Regions from separate parts of the Streptomyces sp. NBC_00986 genome, predicted to be linked through region 2. Evidence: predicted binding sites of a transcription regulator. Region 2 holds the regulator's gene; each other region holds the start of a gene.

Region 1 (7,758 bases), 1.2 Mb from region 2:
CACGAAACCGGCCAGCTGCGGCCAGTGCATGTTCAGCAGCGGGCGGGCCATCAGCTCGGTGACGCGTCCGCCCTGTCCGGCCGCGCCGCCGAGCGGGCGGTCGTACATCGCCTTGACGAGGTCGACCCCGGGGTCGGTGAGCAGCGGGCCCACGATCCCGGTGACGAAGTCCGAGGAGAACTCCTTCAGGTCCGCGTCGATGAACGCGACGATGTCGCCGCTCGTCACCAGCAGCGAGCGCCACAGCACCTCGCCCTTGCCGGGCACGGCGGGGATGCGGGGCAGGATGTCGTCACGGTGCACGACCCGGGCGCCCGCCGCGGCGGCCACCTCGGAGGTGCGGTCGGTGGACCCGGAGTCGACGACGACGATCTCGTCGACGAGCGGGACCTGCTGCATGAGGTCGTGACGGATGATCGCGACGATCTCGCCGACCGTCGCTTCCTCGTTCAGCGCGGGCAGCACGACGGAGACCGACTGGCCCGTGCGGTGCTTCGCGGCCAGGATCTTGTGGAGCGGCCGGTCGGTCATGGACCAGGAGCGGGTGCTCAGCCAGTGCTCGACTTCCTTCAGCACGTTGCGCGGCTCCTCTGCGTTCTCTCGGCGAGAGGCGATCACCCTGTGTAGGTGATCCGTCTCGCGGTTCGGACGGCTCACTCAACTGTCCTGGCCTTCGGTTACAGTCTTGAACAACGCTGATGACCATCGCATGTCGGGGGCCGTCAACGCTCACGCAAGTGACACAACCGCATACACAACTGAACACCGCTCATCCAGAGGGGCAGAGGGATACGGCCCGTTGAAGCCCCGGCAACCCTCCAGCCGGTCTTGTCACGTTGATGTGGCGAGGCTCCCGGCTCGGGAAGGTGCCAAATCCGTCTCATGGCGAAATGCGTCGTGAGGAAGATGAGGAAAGGGCCTCGCCTCCATGGCTGCGCAGACTGTTGCAAGCACCACGAACTCCGCGAACTCCGCCGACTCCGTCGATCTCGGCCCCGCCGCCGCGCTGTCCTGCCGCGAGTGCGGCCACCGCGTCCCGCTCGGTCCGGTCTTCGCCTGCGAGGAGTGTTTCGGCCCGCTGGAGATCGCCTACGACTTCTCGGCCTACGACACCGAAGAGCTCCGCAAGCAGATCGAAGCGGGCCCCGCGAACATCTGGCGGTACGCGCCCCTGCTGCCCGTCCCCGCCGACGTGGCCGACAAGCCGAACATCAACCCCGGCTGGACCAAGCTCGTCCAGGCCGACAACCTCGCCCGCGAACTGGGCGTCGACGCGGGCAAGTTGTTCGTCAAGGACGACTCCGGCAACCCGACGCACTCCTTCAAGGACCGCGTCGTGGCCCAGGCCATCGAGGCCGCCCGCGCGTTCAACTTCACCACCCTCTCCTGCTCCTCCACCGGCAACCTCGCGGGCGCGGTCGGTGCCGCCGCCGCGCGGGCCGGCTTCCGCTCCTGCGTGTTCATCCCGCACGACCTGGAGCAGGGCAAGGTCGTCATGGCCGCGATCTACGGCGGCGAGCTCGTCGGCATCGAGGGCAACTACGACGACGTGAACCGCTTCTGCTCCGAGCTGATCGGTGACCCGGCGGGCGAGGGCTGGGGGTTCGTCAACGTCAACCTCCGGCCGTACTACGCGGAGGGCTCCAAGACCCTCGCCTACGAGATCTGCGAGCAGCTGGGGTGGAGGCTTCCGGACCAGCTCGTCGTGCCGATCGCCTCCGGGTCGCAGCTCACGAAGATCGACAAGGGGCTCCAGGAGCTGATCAAGCTCGGGCTCGTCGAGGACAAGCCGTACAAGATCTTCGGGGCGCAGGCGGAAGGGTGTTCGCCGGTCTCCGTCGCCTACAAGGCCGGGCACGACGTCGTACGGCCGCAGAAGCCGAACACGATCGCGAAGTCGCTGGCGATCGGGAACCCGGCGGACGGGCCCTACGTGCTCGACATCGCTCGGCGGACCGGTGGGGCTGTCGAGGACGTCAACGATGAGCAGGTCGTCGACGCGATCAAGTTGCTTGCGCGGACCGAGGGGATCTTTGCGGAGACCGCGGGTGGGGTGACCGTGGGTGTGGCGAAGAAGCTGATCGAGAACGGGCTGTTGGATCCGACCCTGACGACGGTGGTCCTCAACACGGGCGACGGTCTCAAGACGTTGGATGCGGTTGCCGGTACGGGGCTCACCGCGACGATCCGGCCGAGTCTTGAGTCGTTCAGGGAAGCTGGGCTTGCGTCCTAGCGTCGTTCTTCGTCTGCGGGCCCGTGGGGGCTGGTCGCGCAGTTCCCCGCGCCCCTAAAAGACAAAAGCCGTACCTGACCGGAGGTCCTGAGCATGAGCGTTTCCGTCCGTATCCCCACCATCCTGCGCACGTACACCGGCGGGCAGGCCGAAGTCACCGCTGAGGGTGCGACCCTCGCCGAGGTCATCAGCGACCTGGAGAAGAACCACACCGGGATCTCCGCCCGGGTCCTGGACGATCAGGGCAAGTTGCGGCGGTTCGTCAACGTGTACGTGAATGATGACGATGTGCGGTTCGAGCAGGGGCTGGAGACGGCCACTCCGGACGGGGCCGGCGTCTCGATCATTCCGGCCGTCGCCGGCGGCTGATAATTACCCTCGGTAACGCCGATTACCAAGAGTTCATCGAATTGCCCCCTCCGTGAGAGAAGCGGAGGGGGCAATTCTGTAGGGTTGAGCGGGGTACAGTTGGGGAACCCGCTCCACTCCGCATGCCGGACGCATATGAGTACCCGCTCCGCGTGCGATGAGAAGTAGCCAAAGTGTGCATTCCTTTTGCGCGTTATGTTCCCTTTATCGGGCCCGACTTGCCCTGAAGTCGGACGAATTCTCCGTATATTCCCGACCGGTCCTGCCCGGAATTCTCGTCGGATTGACCTGTTGCAGACGGCAGTTGGACGGATACATTCGGCCGCGGTCGACGCGTTCCGGCGCACGCCCCCAATCCTGTGGGGGGTGAGGTCTGACCCGGATCCGCGAAGTGCGGGTCCGTGCAAGGGCCAGTAATAGGGGAGTTAGGCATGGCTCAGGGCACCGTCAAATGGTTCAACGCGGAGAAGGGGTACGGCTTCATCGCGGTCGACGGTGGTGCGGATGTTTTCGTCCACTACAGCGCGATTCAGATGGACGGCTACCGCACCCTGGAAGAGGGTCAGCGGGTCGATTTCGAGATCTCGCAGGGTCAGAAGGGGCCGCAGGCGGACATGGTCCGGCTCGCGACCGGCTGAAGCACGCGCCGACGAACAGCAGCGACGTTCTTCGTTCCTCACCGAAGGGCTCGTACTCCTGGGGGGTCACCTCCTGGGGTACGGGCCCTTCGGCATGCCCCGTGCGCACCTCGCGCGCCCCGCGAAGGAGGGGCCCAGAACCTGGGAGCCGCTTGCACTCGACCATGCCGAGTGCTAATCATTGGCGTTAGCACTCTGAAGGTGAGAGTGATAACGAAGGACCGGGTCGGTGAGGCCCGCAGGCCAGGTGGTGCAAGGAACCACGGGGCAGGCAGGCCGTCCGTCGCGGGCGCCAGCGCGGTCCGGAGCAATCCACCCCAGTCCGGGAGGACCACTTCACATGGCCAAGATCATCGCGTTCGACGAGGAGGCACGGCGCGGTCTCGAGCGCGGGATGAACCAGCTCGCCGACGCCGTCAAGGTCACCCTTGGCCCCAAGGGCCGCAACGTCGTCCTCGAGAAGAAGTGGGGCGCCCCCACGATCACCAACGATGGTGTTTCCATCGCCAAGGAGATCGAGCTCGAGGACCCGTACGAGAAGATCGGCGCAGAGCTGGTCAAGGAAGTCGCCAAGAAGACGGACGACGTCGCCGGTGACGGTACGACCACCGCGACCGTCCTCGCCCAGGCCCTCGTCAAGGAGGGTCTGCGCAACGTAGCCGCGGGCGCCAACCCGATGGCCCTCAAGCGCGGTATCGAGAAGGCCGTCGAGGCCGTCTCCGGTGCCCTGCTGGAGCAGGCCAAGGACGTGGAGACCAAGGAGCAGATCGCTTCCACGGCCTCCATCTCCGCCGCCGACACCCAGATCGGCGAGCTCATCGCCGAGGCGATGGACAAGGTCGGCAAGGAAGGCGTCATCACCGTCGAGGAGTCCCAGACCTTCGGGCTCGAGCTCGAGCTCACCGAGGGTATGCGCTTCGACAAGGGCTACATCTCGGCGTACTTCGCCACCGACATGGAGCGTATGGAGGCCGTCCTCGACGACCCGTACATCCTGATCGCCAACTCGAAGATCGCCAACGTCAAGGACCTGCTCCCGCTCCTGGAGAAGGTCATGCAGTCGGGCAAGCCGCTGCTGATCATCGCCGAGGACGTCGAGGGCGAGGCCCTGTCCACGCTGGTCGTCAACAAGATCCGCGGCACCTTCAAGTCCGTCGCCGTCAAGGCTCCGGGCTTCGGTGACCGTCGAAAGGCCATGCTCGGCGACATCGCCATCCTCACGGGCGGCGAGGTCATCTCCGAGGAGGTCGGCCTCAAGCTGGAGAACGCGACCGTGGATCTCCTCGGCCGCGCCCGCAAGGTCGTCATCACCAAGGACGAGACGACGATCGTCGACGGCTCGGGCTCGGCGGACCAGGTTGCCGGTCGCGTCAACCAGATCCGCGCCGAGATCGAGAACAGCGACTCGGACTACGACCGCGAGAAGCTCCAGGAGCGCCTCGCCAAGCTCGCCGGCGGCGTCGCCGTCATCAAGGCGGGCGCGGCCACCGAGGTCGAGCTCAAGGAGCGCAAGCACCGCATCGAGGACGCCGTTCGCAACGCGAAGGCGGCCGTCGAGGAGGGCATCGTCGCCGGTGGCGGCGTCGCGCTCATCCAGGCGGGCCACGTCTTCGAGAAGCTCGAGCTCGAGGGTGACGAGGCCACCGGTGCCGCGATCGTCAAGCTGGCGCTCGAGGCCCCGCTGAAGCAGATCGCCGTCAACGGTGGTCTCGAAGGCGGAGTCGTCGTCGAGAAGGTCCGCAACCTGCCCATCGGTCACGGCCTCAACGCCGCGTCCGGTGAGTACGTGGACATGATCGCCGAGGGCATCATCGACCCGGCGAAGGTCACGCGCTCTGCCCTGCAGAACGCCGCGTCCATCGCCGCGCTGTTCCTCACCACCGAGGCCGTCATCGCCGACAAGCCCGAGAAGGCCGGTGCCGGCGCGGGCGCCGGTGGCGGCATGCCGGGCGGTGACATGGACTTCTGATCGACCTCTGGTTGATCAACGGTCTTACCGAGGGCGGTACTTCCTGTTCCGACAGGGGGGTATCGCCCTCGGGCGTGTCCGGGGTCGGCGTGGCCGGGATCACAGGGTGGGGTGCCGGGTGGGTGGAATGAGGGGCTTGGCCGGGAGGTTGTCGTTGACGCATGATCGATGCATACGCACATACCGTCCGGTACCTGGTGCCTGATCCCCGGTAATCCTGAGGAGCCCCCACACGTGTCTACGACCGCCCCCGCCTCCCGAGCGGCCGACATCCTCGGCCGTCCGATCACCCTCAACGGCCTGACCGTCCCGAACCGGATCGTGATGGCGCCGATGACCCGGCAGTTCTCGCCGGGCGGCATCCCCGGTGAGGACGTGGTGTCGTACTACGCGCGCCGGGCCGCCGCGGGCGTGGGCCTCATCGTCACCGAGGGCACCTACGTCGGTCACGACTCGGCCGGGCAGAGCGACGACATCCCGCGCTTCCACGGCGCGGAGCAGCTCGCGGGCTGGGCGAAGGTCGCCGAGGGCGTGCACGCGGCGGGCGGCACGATCGTGCCGCAGCTGTGGCACATCGGCATGGTCCGCGAGCAGGGCCAGCCGCCGTACGCGGACGCGCCCGCCGTCGGCCCGTCCGGGCTGCGGATCGGCAGCGACGAGGTCACCGGCAAGGCGATGACGCAGCGGGACCTGGACGACGTGATCGGCGCGTTCGCCGAGGCGGCGGCCGCGGCGGAGCGGATCGGCTTCGACGGGGTCGAGCTGCACGGGGCGCACGGGTACCTCCTCGACCAGTTCCTGTACGCGGGCACCAACCGTCGTACGGACGCCTACGGCGGTGACGCGGTCGCCCGTACGAAGTTCGCGGCGGAGATCGTGGCGGCGGTCCGCGAGACCGTGTCCCCCGAGTTCCCGATCATCTTCCGTTACTCGCAGTGGAAGCAGGACGTCTACGGGGCCCGCCTGGCGGAGACCCCGGAGGAGCTGGAGGCGATCCTGACTCCGCTGGCGGCGGCGGGTGTTGACGTCTTCCACGCCTCGACCCGCCGTTACTGGCTCCCCGAGTTCGAGGACACCGGCTCCGACCTCAACCTCGCCGGCTGGACCAAGAAGCTCACCGGTAAGCAGACCATCACGGTCGGGTCGGTCGGCCTCGACGGGGACTTCCTCAAGGGGTTCCGGGGCGAGGGGGCTCCGGTCAAGGGCATCGACGACCTCCTCGACAGTCTGGAGCGGGACGAGTTCGACATGGTCGCGGTGGGCCGCGCGCTTCTCCAAGACCCCGAGTGGGCTGCGAAGGTCCTTGCCGGGCGGGTGGAGGAGCTGGCGCCGTATGACGCGGCGGCGCTGCGCTCGCTGAGCTGAGCTGAGCTGAGCTGAGTTGTGGGTGCGGGTCGGTGGGGGTGCCGTCCCTGGGGGCTGCGCCCCCAGACCCCCATCGGCCCTGAAGGGGCCTCGTCCTCAAACTCCCCTAGAGGGTCAAGCCCCGTCCCCTGTCCGCCGCCCCCCAACTCGGGCTAGCGTTCCCGAACATGAGGATCCTGCACCTGTCCGACACCCACCTGGAGCGCACCGACGCCCCCAACCGGCACGGGTTCAACGCGACCGACTCCCTGCGGCTGATGCTGGCCGAACTGCGGCATCAGCGCGGGCTGGACGCGATCGTCGTCACCGGGGACCTCGCCAATGACGGGGCGGTGGAGGCGTATGCGGCCGTACGGGAGCTGGTCGGAGGCTTCGCGCGGAGGATGGGTGGGGTGCCGGTCTTCTACACGACCGGGAACCATGACGAACGCGAGGCGTTCGGGAAGGTGTTGGGGAGCGGGCACCTGGCCGCCGACGGCACGGACCGGGTCGTGTCCGCCGTGTTTCCCGTGGAGTTCGCGTGCGCGGCCGTGAGTGACGTGGGCGGGTATCGGTTCATCACGCTCGACTCGCTGGTGCCGGGGAAGGTGTACGGGCGGCTGAGCGGGGCCCAACTGGACTGGCTGAAGGAGGAGTTGAGCACGCCGTTCGGGAGCGGGACCGTCCTCGCCTTCCATCATCCGCCGATCGCCCTCGACGTACCGACCCAACAGGCCTTCGGGTTGCGGAATCCCGGGGAGCTGGCGGACGCGATCCGGGGGAGTGACGTGCGGGTCGTCCTCACCGGGCACTTCCACCTCCAGCTCTTCGGCTTCCTGGAGGCGGCGCCGGTGTGGGTCACGCCCGGTGTCGTCAACCGGATCGACCTGACCACCGCGCCCGGTACGGAGCGGGCGGTGCGCGGGGCTTCGGCGTCGCTGGTGGAGCTGGGCGGGGAGACCGGGCCGATGTTCCACACCTTCCACGCGCGCGATCCACGGGCACACGAGACGGTGTACCAACTGGACGCGGAGCAGACCCGGTTGGTCATCGAACGGGAGCGGGAGCGGGAACAGCCGGACGGCTAGCGGGACTTGAACCAGGCGACCGAGGCGATCAGGGCCGCGCCGATCGCGGCGCCGGCGAGCTCGTAGGCCGCGTGGAAGGCCAGGTCGGAGCGGTCGGTCACGGCCCAGTCCCCGCCG
Region 2 (7,758 bases):
GTCGAAGACGTGCTCGTCGTAGACCGGGTCGAAGGAGCGGGTGGAGAGGAACACCAGGTGCTTGCCGTCGAGGGTGAAGGCGGGGGCGTAGTCCTGGAAGCGGAGCGGGGTCGCCTCGGTGACCGACAGGTCCGTGGTGTTGGCGAGCTTCAACTGGCGTAGCGGGCGCGGGCCCGGGTGCGACCAGGCGAGCCAGGCCGAGTCCGGGGAGAAGGCCAGGCCCGACGCGTCGCCGTCCTCGCTGCGGTCGACCTCGCGGACCTCGCCGGTCTCGCGCTCGACGAGGAGGACGCGTCCGTCGTGCGACCCTACGGCGACCCGGCTGCCGTCGGGGGCCACGGTGAGGGCGAGGACGCGGCCGAGCTGTCCGGCGGCGAGCCTGCGTGGGGTGGCGCCGGGGGCGAGGCCCGTCGCGGGGGCGAACTCCAGGGCGTCGTCGCCCTCGGCGTCCGTCACCCACACCACCCACTCCTCGCCGTCCGTGCGGAAGGTGCGGGGCAGCCGGGCGCGGACGCCGGGGGTGGCGGCGAGCGCGCGGGCCGGGCCGGAGCGGTGGGTGACCCAGTGGACGGCGCCGCGTACGGCGACCGCGCTGCCGCGTGCGGTGTGGTCGGGGGACGCGGATCCGAACCAGCGGGCCGCGGGCACCGGGAACGGCTGCTGGTCGATGCGCTGGCCGCCGAGCCGGATGTCGAGGCGGCGGGGCTCGGTGCCGTCCAGGTCGTCGAGGAGCCAGAGTTCACCGGCGGAGGAGTAGACGATCCGGGTGCCGTCACCGGACGCGTGCCGGGCGTAGAAGCCGTCGAGGGGGGTGTGGCGGCGGAGGTCCGAGCCGTCCGCGAGGGAGGAGTACAGGGCGCCGGTGCCCTCGTGGTCGGAGAGGAACGCGATCCGCTCCCCCGCCCACACCGGGTACTCGATGTTGCCGTCCAACTCCTCGTGCAGGCGCGTGAATTCGCCGTCGCCGTCGCGGTCGATCCACAGCTTGCCCGCCGTACCGCCCCGGTAGCGCTTCCACCAGGCGGCCTCGCGGCCCATGGGCGCCGAGAGGAGGACCGTCCCCGGCTCACCGTGGGCGACGTCGCCCACCCAGCCGTACGGGAGGGTCGTCGCCGGTCCGCCGTCCAGCGGGACCGAACGGGCCCAGTTGCGGCGGAGGTTGGCCTGGCCGTGGGTGCTGAGCGCGAGGACCTGGCCGTCCTGTGTCCAGCCGCGCACCTGGGTGCGTGAACTGCCCCAGTACGTCAGGCGCTTGGCGGGTCCGCCGTCGACCGGGGCGATGTGCACCTCGGGGGCGCCGTCGCGGGTGGAGGTCCAGGCGACGGTGGCGCCGTCGGGCGAGATGCGGGGGTGGGTCACCGGCACGTTCTCCGCGCTGACCCGCCAGGCCCGGCCGCCGCTGTCGAGGGACGCCAGCCACACGTCGTCCTCGGCGGTGAAGGCGACCAACTCGCCGTGCAGGTGCGGGAAGCGGAGATAGGCCTGGGCTGCGGACGCTGAGGGCTGAGTCACCTGATCAGGTTATGCATCGGCGCTATCCGCCGACAGCCCTTTGGATCACTTGCCTTCGACAGGCCAGCAGGTCGGGTCGCCCTTGCACCAGATCGTCTTGGTGACCGTGACGGTCGGTCCCGGGCCGTAAGTCAGCGTCGGATTGGGGTTGTTCACGGACGACGGCGTCGCCGCGTTGCAGTCGCCGAGCCCCGTCACGTGGAAGACCTGCTTGCCGGCGACCTTGCCGACCAGGTCGCCGCGCACACACGCGCCGTCGACGGCCCGGGTGACCTTGCCGGTGACGGTGATGTCCCGGTTGTCGCTGGTCTGCCCCTGGCAGTCGACACTGACGACCGTGGTCTCGGTCGGTGAGGGCGTCTTCCCGGGCGTGTAGGCCTTGTTGTTGCTGCCGTAGTTGCCCGTGCAGGTCAGCCAACGCACGCTCACATGGTCCCGCTTGAGCTCCGCGGTCGCCGTCTTGTCCGTCGTGTACGCGACGGTCGCCGAGCTGAGATCGCCGGGCTGGCACGCGACGGCCCCGCCCACGGCGACCACCGCGAGCCCCGCCACAGCGGCCACCCGCCGCCCGCGCGGCCGAAGCAGGTTCCGTCTCAACACCCTCATGGGCGGCAGCCTGTCACCGTCCGGGCGCACACGGAAGAGCGCATACGGCCACCCGCGCGCCGGGGGCGCAATTCCCCGGCGGACAGCCTCAGCCGCGCAGCAGCAGCCACTCCTGAAGCTCCACCACATTGCCCTCGGGGTCCTTGAGATGGGCGACCCGCATCCGGTCCGTCATCGGCGCGGGCCCGTGCAGCAGCTCCGCGCCCCGGGCGGTGATCTGCCCGCAGTACCCGTCCAGGTCGTCCACCCGCAGCACCACCAGCGAGCGGTGCCCGGTCGCCAAGTCCCCCAGCTCACCCAGGACTTGGGCCATCATCGCCCGGTCCTGCAGAGCGATCCCGGCGGACCCGAGGGAGGGGGAGAACTTCTCGTACGGTCCCTCGGCCGCCCCCGACTGGGGCTTCAGGCCGAGGACTTCGGCGTAGAAGCGGTAGCAGGCGGCGAAGTCGGTGACAAGCAGCCGTACTTGGGCGAGTTCCACGGCGATCCCCCCTGGTTCAGGACCAGCGTCCGGTACGGCCCAGGAGCAGGGCGGTCGCCGCGGTCCCGGCCGTCGATGTACGCAGCACGCTACGCCCGAGCCGGTAGGCCTTCGCCCCCGCGTCCTCGAAGAGCGCCAACTCCTCGGGGGAGACGCCTCCTTCGGGGCCCACGACCAGCACGATCTCGCCCTCGGCGGGGAGTTCGGCGGTGGCCAGGGGCTCGCTGCCGTAGTCGCGGTCCTCGTGGAGGACGGCGGCGAAGTCGGCTTTGGCCAGAAGTGCCGCAACCTGTTTGCTCGTTGCCGCGTCCGCGACCTCCGGGAAGCGCAGCCGGCGGGACTGCTTGCCGGCCTCGCGTGCGGTGGCGCGCCACTTGGCCAGGGCCTTGAGACCCCGGTCGCCCTTCCACTGCGTGATGCAACGGGAGGCCGCCCAGGGGACGATCGCGTCGACGCCGGTCTCGGTCATCGTCTCCACGGCCAGCTCGCCGCGGTCGCCCTTGGGGAGGGCCTGGACGACGGTGATGCGGGGCGTGGGCTCCGACTCGGCGGGGAAATCGTGGAGTTCGACGATCAGGCGGTCCTTGCCCTCGGCCCTGAGGACGACACCGGAGGCGCCCCGGCCCTGTCCGTCCGTGAGCACGACGTCCTCGCCGGGCTGCAGCCGCCGTACGGAGACGGCGTGCCGTCCCTCGGGGCCGGCCACCTCGGCGATGGAGCCGGGGCCCACACCCTCCAGGGACTCGACGACGAACACCGGCGCGGTCATCGGAGGTCGCCCCCGGACGACAACGCTGTCCGGGCGGAGGCGAGTTCGGCGACCAGGACCTCGACCAGCTGGCCGGCGGGCAGTTCGCGGGCCATGCGGTGGCCCTGTCCGGCCCACAGGGCCATGCCCTGCGGGTCGCCGGACGCGGCGGCCTTCTTGCGGAGCGGGGAGGTCAGGTGGTGGATCTCCGGGTACGCGGCGGGGGCGTACGGGCCGTGCTCGCGCATGAAGCGGTTGACCAGGCCGCGGGCCGGGCGGCCGGAGAAGGCGCGGGTCAACTCGGTACGGGTGAACAGGGGGTTGGTGAGCGCCTGCTTGTGCAGCGCGTGGGCGCCGGACTCGGGGGCGGCGAGGAACGCCGTGCCGAGCTGGGCCGCGCTCGCGCCCGCCGCGAGGGCCGCGGCGATCTGGCTGCCGCGCATCAGACCGCCGGCGGCGACTATCGGGAGGTTCACGGTCTCGCGGATCTGGGCGACGAGGGAGAGCAGGCCGAGGCTCGCGCCGTCGTTCTCCGGGAGGTCGCGGTGGGTGCCCTGGTGGCCGCCGGCCTCGACGCCCTGCGCGATCACCGCGTCGGCACCGGCCCGCTCCACGGCGAGGGCCTCCTCGACGGTGGTGACGGTGACGAGGGTGAAGGTGCCGGCCCGGCGCAGCGCGTCCAGCACCTCCGGCGTCGGGATCCCGAAGTGGAAGGAGGCCACCGGCACCGGGTTGTCGAGCAGGACGGACAGCTTGGCGTCGTAACCGTCCTCACGGCCGCTGTCCGGGTCGCCGAGCTCCGTGTCGTACCACTGGGCCTCGCCGGCCAGCTGGTGGGCGTAGACGTCGACCGCGGCCTTGTCCGCGTACTCCGGCTGCGGCATGAAGAGGTTCACGCCGAAGGGGCGGGCCGTCAGGCTCCGCAGCTGCTTGATCTCCTGGTACATGCCGTCGGCCGTTTTGTACCCGGCGGCGAGGAATCCCAGCCCGCCGGCCTCGGCCACGGCGGCCGCGAGACGCGGGACGGAGACACCGCCCGCCATCGGGGCCTGCACGATCGGATGAGGGAAGAGATCGGTCAGTGCGGAGGACATGACGGCATGTTGTCACGTCCTCCGAACAAGTCCGAATCCGGCCTTGGCGCTGGCACATGCCAGTACTTTCAGCCGGTTCGGCCGGGGAGGGCGAGGCCGTTCGGACCGGAGCCGGCTCAAAGAGAGGGTCCGGGGGCGGCTGCCCCCGGACCCTCTCAGCGACCGTTGAAAGCGTCCTTGAGGCGCGAGAACAGCCCCTGCTGACCCGGCTGGAACGTCCCCGTGGGCCGCTCCTCGCCGCGCAGCTTGGCCAGTTCGCGCAGCAGGCGTTCCTGCTCCACGTCCAGCTTGGTCGGGGTGGTGACCTCGACGTGGACGATGAGGTCGCCCCGGCCGCCGCCGCGCAGATGTGTGATGCCGCGGGTGTGCAGCGGGATCGACTGGCCGGACTGGGTGCCCGGCCTGATGTCGACCTCCTCCATGCCGTCGAGCGTCTCCAAGGGCACCTTCGTGCCCAGGGCCGCCGCCGTCATCGGAAGGGTGACCGTGCAGTGCAGGTCGTCGCCGCGGCGCTGGAACATCGCGTGCGGCAGCTCGTGGATCTCGACGTACAGGTCTCCGGCGGGGCCGCCACCGGGGCCGACCTCGCCCTCGCCCGCTAGCTGGATCCGCGTGCCGTTGTCCACGCCCGCCGGGATCTTGACGGTGAGCGTGCGCCGCGAGCGGACGCGGCCGTCGCCGGCGCACTCCGGGCACGGCGTCGGCACGACCGTGCCGAAGCCCTGGCACTGGGGGCAGGGGCGGGACGTCATGACCTGGCCCAGGAAGGACCGGGTCACCTGCGAGACCTCACCGCGCCCGCGACACATGTCACAGGTCTGCGCGGAGGTGCCGGGGGCCGCGCCCTCGCCGTTGCAGGTGTTGCAGACGACGGCCGTGTCGACCTGGATGTCCTTCGTGGTGCCGAAGGCAGCCTCGTCGAGCTCGATCTCCAGCCGGATCATGGCGTCCTGGCCACGGCGGGTGCGCGAGCGCGGTCCGCGCTGCGACGCCGTACCGAAGAACGCGTCCATGATGTCCGAGAAGTTCCCGAAGCCACCGGCCCCGAAGCCCGCGCCCGCGCCGCCGGCCTGCGAGAGGGGGTCGCCGCCGAGGTCGTAGACCTGCTTCTTCTGCGGGTCCGAGAGCACCTCGTAAGCGGCGTTGATCTCCTTGAACCGCTCCTGGGTCTTCGGATCCGGATTCACGTCCGGGTGCAGCTCGCGCGCGAGCCTACGGAAGGCCTTCTTGATCTCATCCTGCGACGCGTCGCGACGCACGCCGAGAACGGCGTAGTAGTCCGTGGCCACTTAGGACTCCGCCAGGATCTGTCCGACGTACCGTGCCACTGCGCGTACCGCTCCCATCGTTCCCGGGTAATCCATGCGGGTCGGTCCGACCACGCCTAGCTTGGCGACTGCCTCGCCGCCCGAACCGTAGCCGACCGACACCACCGACGTGGAGTTGAGTCCCTCGTAGGCGTTCTCATGACCGATCCGTACGGTCATGCCCGAATCCCCCGCCTCACCAAGCAACTTGAGGAGGACGACCTGCTCCTCGAGTGCTTCCAGGATGGGGCGGATGGTGAGGGGAAAGTCATGTCCGAAGCGGGTGAGATTGGCGGTGCCGCCGATCATCAGCCGCTCCTCGGTCTCCTCGACGAGGGTCTCCAGGAGGGTGGAGAGCACCGTCGCGACCGTGCCGCGGTCCTCGGCCTCGAAGGCCTCCGGCAGGTCCTGCACGAGCAGCGGTACGTCGGCGAAGCGGCGGGCCGCGACCCGGCTGTTGAGCCGCGCGCGTAGATCCGCGAGCGAGCTCTCCCCGAAGGGCGCCGGGCAGTCGACCATGCGCTGCTCGACCCGCCCGGTGTCGGTGATCAGCACGAGCATCACGCGCGCGGGAGCCAGCGACAGCAGCTCCACGTGCCGGACGGTCGAGCGGGTCAGGGACGGGTACTGCACGACGGCGACCTGCCGGGTGAGCTGCGCGAGCAGCCGTACCGTGCGGCCGACGACGTCGTCGAGGTCGACCGCGCCGTCGAGGAAGTTCTGGATGGCCTTGCGCTCGGGGCCGGTCATCGGCTTGACGCCGGCGAGCTTGTCGACGAAGAGCCGGTAGCCCTTGTCGGTCGGGATGCGCCCGGCACTCGTGTGCGGCTGGGCGATGTAACCCTCGTCCTCCAGGGCCGCCATGTCGTTGCGCACGGTCGCCGGGGAGACGCCGAGGCTGTGCCGCTCGGTGAGCGCCTTGGACCCCACCGGCTCCTCGGTGCCGACATAGTCCTGGACGATGGCGCGCAGCACCTGAAGCCTGCGTTCGCTGAGCATCGCGCACACCTCCAGTTCTGGTCGCCGTTTTGGTACCGGGCTGCCCTTTCCTGGCACTCTGTGCGCGTGAGTGCCAGCGTTCCCCGGCCCAGTGTACGGCCGTGAGGTACACCCCGGGCAAGGCCGGTCCTGCGATGTCACGCCCTGAGTGCCGTCACCGTTAGCGTCGCCGTATGAGGGTGACTTGGGAAGAGGCGGGGTGGGAGCGGCTGGCGGACGGGGTGGGCCGGTGCCGGCTGCCTGGCTGGGACTGCACGGTCGGGCTGGTCGTGGGGGCGGGCTCGGCGCTGATGATCGACGCCGGGTCGAGCCTGGCGGAGGGCGCGCGGTTGCACACGGAGGCGCGGGCGCTCGCCGGTCACGCTGTGACCCATCTCGCGCTCACCCACGCCCATTTCGACCACGTCTTCGGAGCGGCGGTGTTCGCGGACGCGGAGGTGTACGGCGCGGTGGGCGTGGAGCGGGTGTTGACGCGTGAGCGGGAGGCGCTGCGTAAGGACGCCGTTGAAAACGGGCTCCACGCGCGTGTGGCCGACGAGGCCGTAGCCGCCCTGACGTACCCGCGTCACCTGGTGCCGGACGAGCAGACACTCTCCCTGGGCGGCGACCGACAGGCCCTGCTCGCGAATGTCGGCCCCGGACACACGGCCCACGACCTCGCCGTCCTGGTCCCCGGCTCCCGGCCGGTCGTGTTCTGCGGCGATCTGGTCGAGGAGTCCGGCGAACCACAGGCGGGCCCCGACGCCGTACCGCCCCACTGGCCTGCGGCGCTCGACCGTCTCCTCGCCCTGGGCGGGGAGGACGCGCTGTACGTGCCCGGTCACGGAACGGTGGTGGACGCGGGGTTCGTGCGGGCCCAACGGGACGCGTTGGCAACGCGTTTCGGCGTGTCGTGACGGCCGTCGCCCCGGTTCTCCTATCGTCATCCGAATGCGCCAGTACTCCGCCGATCTGACCCCGCCGTGGAAGAAGCCCAAGCCGGCCCCCGAGGTCCCCGCGGAGGCGGGCCTG
Region 3 (7,758 bases), 2.7 Mb from region 2:
GGTCGGCGGGGTGGTCGCGGCGGAGGCGGGTGGCGACGGCGAGTTCCTTGGCCGGGTCGGTGCCGCGGACCTCGTCGAGGAGGGCGCGGCCCTCGGGGGTGAGCAGGGCGGCGAAGGCGAGTACGGGGTCGTTCACCGGGACATTGTGGGCCAGTCGGTGGACGGTGTGCCTCCGGTGGCGGTGTGTTGGCGGTGTCGGCGCGGGATCGGGGCCGGGGCCTGAAAAGATCCGGCCCCATGCGAGTAGTCGTACAAAATGACATCAATCGGGCGTGTGGGGGCCGGGCGCACGCGAGTCCGCGCCGGAGGGCGGGCGCCCGTGGCGCGCTCGCCGCCCTCGCGCTGGCCGCTCTCGTCTCCGGCTGCGGCCAGTCCGGCTCGGGCGCGGGCGTCCACCCGGCGCAGGGCGCGCAGCCGCTGCACGCGCCCCCGGCCCGCGCGCTGGACTCCTACGCGACGAAGCTGCGCGCCGCGTACGCCGCGCGGGTCGCCGCGGCCAAGCGCTGGGGGCTGGCGAAGGTGCCGCTCACGGCGCCGCCGGCGCCCGTGCACAAGCCGGAGATCACCGCGCGCAAGGGCTTCGAGGTGGACGACCAGGAGGAGCTGAACCTCCCGCCGGTCTTCACCACGATCCCGACCAAGAAGAAGATCGTCTTCCTCACCATCGACGACGGCGAGAACAAGGACCCCGCGTTCCTGCGGATGATGAGCGACCTGAAGATCCCGTACACCGCCTTCCTCAGCAACTACCTGGTGAAGGACGACTACGGCTACTTCCGGAAGATGCAGGCGCAGGGGCACACGATCAACAACCACACCCTCACGCATCCGTATCTGCCGGGGCTGTCCTACGCCGAGCAGAGGCACGAGATCTGCGGGATGCAGGACATCATGAAGAAGCAGTTCGGCAAGGCCCCGACGGTCTTCCGGCCGCCGTACGGGAACTACAACCACGACACCCTCGTTGCCGCGAAGTCCTGTGGCATCAAATACGCCCCGATCTGGGACGAGGAGGTGTTCGTCGACCACTGGGAGTACCGCGAGGACGACCTGTCCCTGCATCCCGGTGACATCGTCCTGACGCACTTCCGGGGCCGTGAGGACTGGAAGGGCACGATGGTCGACGACATGCGCCGCTTCCTGGGCAAGGTCACGGCGGAGGGTTACGCGGTGGCCCGCCTGGAGGACTACCTGTGAGGTTCGCGACCCTGCGGACGCCGGTGGCCGTCGCGTTGGCGGCCACCCTCCTCACCGGCTGCGCGCAGTCCGTCGACCCCATCGAACGGCTCGGCAAGAAGGCCGCCCAGCGCGTCCACCCGCACGGCCCGTCCCGCGAACAGCCGTACCGCCACTGGGGTCTGACGGCCCCGCTGCCCCCCGCCCCCAAACCGTCGCCCCACCCCGCCCCCCGCTCGGCGGGCCCGGGCCTTCCGCCGGTCGTGGACCACGTCCGAACCCGCGACAGGGTCGTCTTCCTGACCTACGACCACGACGCGGGCGCGCGACGGGACCCGGGCTTCGCCGACATGGTCCGCGAACTACGCCTGCCCGTCACCGAGTTCGGCACCGCCCAGGACCGCCGCCCCGTCGCGGGCCTGCCCTACGACGCCCAGCGCACCGAGATCTGCGGCAGCCGGACCCGGCTGCTCCGGCCCCCCTACGGCACGTACGACACGACGACCCGCCGGGCCGCCGCCGACTGCGGCATCTCCGCACTGGTCCTGTGGCGGGCCGCCACGACCACCGGAACGCTCACCTACACGCGCGGCGACCACCACCTGGCCCCGGGCGACATTGTCCGCATCGCCCCGACCGACACGACGGCCCGACTGCTGCGCGGCATCCAGGAGCAGGGCCTGACGGTGGGCCGCCTGGAGGACTACCTCTAGCGCGCAGGGCGGGAGTGTCAGAGGCCCCGGCTAACCTGCCGCGCACGACGAACAGCGGTGAGTGGAAAGGGCCTTGCGACGGGTGGCAGCGAGTGGACCTCCACCGGGCCGTACCAGAGGGATCTGGAGTCGGCGTTCCGGCAGGCGCAGGAACTGGCCAAGGACGACCACGGGTTCCCGGGGCGGGACGTCGTCGATCTGTGGGAGGACGACGACTGGCGGGAGTACATCCTGACGGGCGGCACGTCCTCCGTGCTCGACTTCTACGACCTCATCGACGCCGGGTCCGGGGACGACTTCGCCATGATGCGACCACTGACCGAGGACGAGGTGCGCGACTGGGCGCCGGAGGGCAGGCCCACCCGCGAGCAATGGGTCGCGGCCCTGCGCACCTGGGTTCCGTCCTTCCCGGGCCGTGGGAGCGGTCGCTGCACGATCCTCTATCGCGAGGGCGAGCCGGCCGAGATCGGCTACTGGGGATGCGCGGCGGACTGGCGCGGGAACCGTTCGACGCCGGTCGGCACTCTCAGCCCGTCCGGCGTTTGAGGACGAGGCCGTTCAGGCCGAAGGGGGGTCTGGGGGCGCAGCCCCCAGGGGACGGCGGCATCGAGCACAGGCCCGCCGGACAGCTCAGGGCGACGTCGAAATTCCGCTCAAGCGCCGCGGGCATTGGCACTCCGCTTGACCGAGTGCTAATCGCGGTCATAGTCTCAGACCTGGCACTCCCCCCTGGAGAGTGCCAATAGCGACGGGCAGGTCCGGCACCCGCGACGACGGATCCACCTGGTCGCCACCTCAGACAGTTAACCCCGTGAGATCTCCGAAGGGGGAGGTCGGATCGTGACGACCACCAGCTCCAAGGTTGCCATCAAGCCGCTTGAGGACCGCATTGTGGTCCAGCCGCTCGACGCCGAGCAGACCACGGCCTCTGGCCTGGTCATCCCGGACACGGCCAAGGAGAAGCCCCAGGAGGGCGTCGTCCTGGCCGTGGGCCCGGGCCGCTTCGAGAACGGCGAGCGTCTTCCGCTCGACGTGAAGACCGGCGACATCGTGCTGTACAGCAAGTACGGCGGCACCGAAGTGAAGTACAGCGGCGAGGAGTACCTCGTCCTCTCGGCCCGCGACGTGCTCGCGATCATCGAGAAGTAATTCACCCAGTTTTGCAGTGAGCTACGCCCCTGGCCCCCGCGACCTTATGAAGCCGGGCGTCAGGGGCGTAGTTCGTTTCACCCACGTTTTCCGAGAGGGCTGAACCGCTCCCATGGCGAAGATCCTGAAGTTCGACGAGGACGCCCGTCGCGCCCTCGAGCGCGGCGTCAACAAGCTTGCCGACACGGTCAAGGTGACGATCGGCCCCAAGGGCCGCAACGTCGTCATCGACAAGAAGTTCGGCGCCCCCACCATCACCAACGACGGCGTCACCATCGCCCGCGAGGTCGAGCTCGAGGACCCGTACGAGAACCTCGGTGCCCAGCTGGTGAAGGAGGTGGCGACCAAGACCAACGACATCGCGGGTGACGGCACCACCACCGCCACCGTGCTCGCCCAGGCGCTCGTGCGCGAGGGCCTGCGCAACGTCGCCGCGGGTGCCTCCCCGGCCGCCCTGAAGAAGGGCATCGACGCCGCCGTCAAGGCCATCTCCGACGAGCTGCTCGCCACCGCGCGGCCCATCGACGACAAGGCCGACATCGCCGCCGTGGCCGGTCTGTCCGCGCAGGACAGCCAGGTCGGCGAGCTCATCGCCGAGGCGATGGACAAGGTCGGCAAGGACGGTGTCATCACCGTCGAGGAGTCCAACACCTTCGGTCTGGAGCTGGACTTCACCGAGGGCATGGCCTTCGACAAGGGCTACCTGTCGCCGTACTTCGTGACGGACCAGGAGCGCATGGAAGCGGTCCTCGAGGACCCGTACATCCTCATCCACCAGGGCAAGATCAGCTCCATCCAGGACCTGCTGCCGCTGCTGGAGAAGGTCATCCAGGCCAACGCCTCCAAGCCGCTGCTGATCATCGCCGAGGACGTCGAGGGCGAGGCCCTGTCGACCCTGGTCGTGAACAAGATCCGCGGCACGTTCAACGCGGTCGCGGTCAAGGCCCCCGGCTTCGGCGACCGCCGCAAGGCGATGCTCGGCGACCTCGCCACCCTCACCGGCGGTCAGGTCATCGCCGAGGAGGTCGGCCTCAAGCTCGACCAGGTCGGCCTGGACGTGCTGGGCTCCGCCCGCCGCGTGACGGTCACCAAGGACGACACGACCGTCGTCGACGGTGCCGGCGACTCCTCCGAGGTCGCGGGCCGCGTCAACCAGATCAAGGCCGAGATCGAGAACACGGACTCCGACTGGGACCGCGAGAAGCTCCAGGAGCGCCTCGCGAAGCTGGCCGGCGGCGTGTGCGTGATCAAGGTCGGCGCCGCCACCGAGGTGGAGCTGAAGGAGAAGAAGCACCGTCTGGAGGACGCCATCTCCGCGACCCGCGCCGCGGTCGAGGAGGGCATCGTCTCCGGTGGTGGCTCCGCTCTGGTGCACGCCGCCAAGGTCCTCGAGGGCAACCTCGACAAGACCGGTGACGAGGCCACCGGTGTCGCGGTCGTGCGCCGCGCGGTCGTCGAGCCGCTGCGCTGGATCGCCGAGAACGCGGGCCTCGAGGGCTACGTCATCACCGCCAAGGTCGCCGACCTCGAGAAGGGTCAGGGCTTCAACGCCGCGACCGGCGAGTACGGCGACCTGGTCAAGGCCGGCGTCATCGACCCGGTCAAGGTCACCCGCTCCGCCCTGGAGAACGCCGCCTCCATCGCCTCCCTGCTCCTCACGACCGAGACCCTGGTCGTCGAGAAGAAGGAAGAGGAGGAGCCGGCCGCCGGTGGTCACAGCCACGGCCACTCCCACTGACGCGAGTCGGTGAACCCGTAGGACGTGTACGTCGAAGGCCCGGCGCCCCTCAGGGGGAGCCGGGCCTTCGCGTTCCGCCGGAACCTTCGTCACCGAGGCCGCCGTCACCGTGGCGGCTGCCGTCACTGCGGCCCGTACTTCCGCCCGGTCTTCGAGGTGATCCCGCCCAGCACCGCCTGCGGGGTGACCTTCACCAGACCCATCAGCGCCTTGTAGCGCGGGTCCGGGATCGACAGCGACTTGCCGCGCGCCAGATCCGCGAGCGCCGCCGCGACCAGCTTGTCCGCGTCCAGCCACATCCAGTTCGGGATGTTGTCCGTACCCATCCCGGCCCGCTCGTGGAACTCGGTCCGCACGAAGCCGGGCGCCAGCGCCATCAGCCGTACGCCACTGCCCGCCAGGTCCTTGGCCGCGCCCTGGGTGAACTGCACGACCCACGCCTTCGACGCGCCGTACGTCCCGCGCGGTACGAAGGCGGCGACCGACGCCACGTTGACGACCCCGCCGCGCCCGCGCTCCCGCATCGCCTCGGTCGCCGCGCTGGTCAGCCGGAGCACCGCCTCGCAGTGCACCTTGAGCATCTTCAGCTCGTCGGCCATGGACACGTCGAGGTAGCGGCCCTTGTTGCCGAAGCCCGCGTTGTTGACCAGCAGGTCGACGGGGTTCTTGCGGTCGGCGAGGCGGGCGGCCACCGTGTCGATGCCCTTGTCCGTGGCCAGGTCGGCGGTCAGTACCTCCGCCTCGATGCCGTGCCGGTCGTGCAGTTCGGTCGCCTGCTCCCCGAGCCGCGCGGTGTTCCGCGCCACCAGCACGAGGTTGTGTCCGTCCGCCGCGAGCCGCCGCGCGAACGCGGCACCGATCCCCGCGGTCGATCCCGTAATCAATGCCGTTGTCATGGCGCAAGATTAGTGACCCGGAGCGAGCCGGTCCGATCTCTGCACAGGCCCTCCCGATCCGTGACGAACACGTGTCGAACATCGCGTCGAACACGCCGTGACGGCAGGTCAGGCGGGGTACTCCGCGACATACTTCCGGGCCTGCGCCAGCGCCTCAGGATGCAGCGCCTCGCCCGCCGGAAGCAGCCGCGGCAGCAGCTCCCGCTCGGTCGTCACGGCCCGGAACTGCAGGGCCACCGTCACGTCGTGGTCGGGCCGGTGCACGATCTCGATCGGGTCGCCCGCCCGGATCTCACCGGGCTCGATCACCCGCAGATAGGCCCCCGGAGCACCCTTCACGGTGAACCGTTTCACCCACCCGCGTTCGCCCAGATGGTCCTGGAACGTACGGCACGGGATCCGCCCGCAGGTGACCTCCAGGACCACCTCGGAACCGATCCGCCAGCGCTCGCCGATCCGCGCGCCGGACACGTCGAGCCCGAGTGTCGTCAGGTTCTCCCCGAAGGAACCGCTGGCCAGCGGGCGCCCCAACTCCCGCTCCCAGTCGTCGAGATCCTCGCGCGCGACCGCGTACACCGCCTGGTCGTCGCCGCCGTGGTGCCGCCGGTGACACACCGCGTCTCCGGCGAGCCCGCTCCCGGCGACGCCCTTGGCGCCGGGCGCGCTCACCCGCACCGGCGCGTCGGTCGGCCGCTTGTCGATGCCGGTCACGCCTTCGGGCTGGTCCGTGTACGGCACGGCCGTGGCCCGGCCCAGATTCAGCGAGAGAAGCTTCATGACGGCACGGTAGACGAGAGCGCCTCAAAGGTGCGGCGCATTATTCGGCGTCGTAGCAAAGAAGAGCTTATGCTCGGCGCATGATCGAGGCCCGACATCTCCGTGTGCTGCGCGCCGTCGCCGCCACCGGCTCCTTCTCGGCGGCCGGGCGTGAACTGGGCTGCACCCAGCCCGCCGTCAGCCAGCAGATGAAGGCCCTGGAGACCTCGGTCGGCACGCCGCTCCTGATCCGCACCGGCCGCGAGATGCGCCTGACCCAGGCGGGCGAGGCCCTGGTCCGCCACGGCGCGGGCATCCTCGCCGGGCTGACGGCGGCCGAGGAGGAGGTCGCCGCGATCGCGGGGCTGCGCGCCGGCCGGGTCCGCCTGGTCTCCTTCCCCAGCGGCAGCTCGACGCTCGTCCCCGCCGCACTGGCCGCCCTGCGCGCCGCGCACCCCGGCACCCGCGTCTCCCTGGAGGAGGCCGAGCCGCCGAAGTCCGTCGAGCTCCTCCGGGAGGGCGACTGCGACATCGCACTCGCCTTCCGCTACGAGGCCGCGGCGGGCGCCGAGGACTGGTCCGACCTGGTGGTGCGACCCCTGCTCCGTGACCGCCTGGTCGCCCTGGTCCCGGAAAAACACCGGCACGCGCGCGTGCGGTCGCTCGCCATCGGCGAACTCGCCGACGACCCCTGGATCGCCGGCTGTCCGCGCTGCCGGGGCCAGTTGGTCGAGGTGTGCGAGGCCGCCGGCTTCACCCCGCGCATCGACTTCGCGACCGACGACTATCCGGCGGTCGTCGGCCTGGTGAGCGCGGGCCTGGGCGTCGCCGTCCTGCCCCAGCTCGCCATCGAGTCCGTACGGCCCAGGGGTGCGCGGACGGTGACGCTGGAACCGGCGGTGCGGCGGGAGATCGTCGCGCTCACCCTGCCCGACCTGGCGCAGGTGCCGGCCGTGGCGGCGACCCTCGACCAGCTGGAGCGGGCGGCGCGCGAAAAGTAGAGGGGCACGCGTGCGCGTACCCCTGTCGGAGGACTTGTTGGAGAAACGTTCCTTCAGTTGTTCGAAGCCATGTCCCCGGCGGCCGAAGCCGACACCAGCCGGTTGCGGGCACGCCCCATGAGCTCTTCGCGCTCGTCCTCGGTCAGGCCGCCCCAGACGCCGTACGGCTCGCGCACAGCCAGCGCGTGCGCCGCGCACTGTGCGCGGACCGGGCACCTCATGCAGACCTCTTTGGCCGAGTTCTCACGAGCGCTTCGTGCCGCACCGCGCTCGCCCTCGGGATGAAAGAAGAGCGAGCTGTCGACCCCTCGGCAGGCAGCCAGGAGCTG

Evidence for each region. The regulator HrcA, encoded in region 2, represses chaperone genes, less so after heat shock. The targets are predictions, from matches to a motif close to TTNGCACTCNGNNNNNCNGAGTGCNAA.
Region 1: the regulator HrcA is predicted to act here: its motif matches at 3,392-3,418, upstream of groL (chaperonin GroEL).
Region 3: the regulator HrcA is predicted to act here: its motif matches at 2,559-2,585, upstream of groES (co-chaperone GroES).

The regions. Positions count from the first base shown of each region.
Region 1 covers NZ_CP108733.1:6,650,597-6,658,354, forward strand. The annotation lists gene OG504_RS29785 (glucosyl-3-phosphoglycerate synthase) at 1-576, opposite strand, end outside; SAM riboswitch class I at 767-913, shown strand; gene thrC (threonine synthase) at 929-2,233, shown strand; gene OG504_RS29795 (MoaD/ThiS family protein) at 2,327-2,602, shown strand; gene OG504_RS29800 (cold-shock protein) at 3,034-3,240, shown strand; gene groL (chaperonin GroEL) at 3,581-5,209, shown strand; gene OG504_RS29810 (NADH:flavin oxidoreductase) at 5,444-6,574, shown strand; gene OG504_RS29815 (metallophosphoesterase family protein) at 6,742-7,641, shown strand; gene OG504_RS29820 (hypothetical protein) at 7,638-7,758, opposite strand, start outside.
Region 2 covers NZ_CP108733.1:7,844,969-7,852,726, reverse strand. The annotation lists gene OG504_RS35110 (S41 family peptidase) at 1-1,512, opposite strand, end outside; gene OG504_RS35105 (hypothetical protein) at 1,558-2,118, opposite strand; gene OG504_RS35100 (VOC family protein) at 2,207-2,599, opposite strand; gene OG504_RS35095 (16S rRNA (uracil(1498)-N(3))-methyltransferase) at 2,616-3,368, opposite strand; gene OG504_RS35090 (nitronate monooxygenase) at 3,365-4,441, opposite strand; gene dnaJ (molecular chaperone DnaJ) at 4,597-5,730, opposite strand; gene hrcA (heat-inducible transcriptional repressor HrcA) at 5,731-6,747, opposite strand; gene OG504_RS35075 (MBL fold metallo-hydrolase) at 6,921-7,643, shown strand; gene OG504_RS35070 (DUF3097 domain-containing protein) at 7,678-7,758, shown strand, end outside.
Region 3 covers NZ_CP108733.1:5,115,516-5,123,273, reverse strand. The annotation lists gene OG504_RS22360 (THUMP-like domain-containing protein) at 1-136, opposite strand, end outside; gene OG504_RS22355 (polysaccharide deacetylase family protein) at 238-1,197, shown strand; gene OG504_RS22350 (polysaccharide deacetylase family protein) at 1,194-1,889, shown strand; gene OG504_RS22345 (hypothetical protein) at 1,947-2,435, shown strand; gene groES (co-chaperone GroES) at 2,730-3,038, shown strand; gene groL (chaperonin GroEL) at 3,151-4,776, shown strand; gene OG504_RS22330 (SDR family NAD(P)-dependent oxidoreductase) at 4,899-5,672, opposite strand; gene OG504_RS22325 (MOSC domain-containing protein) at 5,781-6,449, opposite strand; gene OG504_RS22320 (LysR family transcriptional regulator) at 6,530-7,429, shown strand; gene OG504_RS22315 (WhiB family transcriptional regulator) at 7,483-7,758, opposite strand, start outside.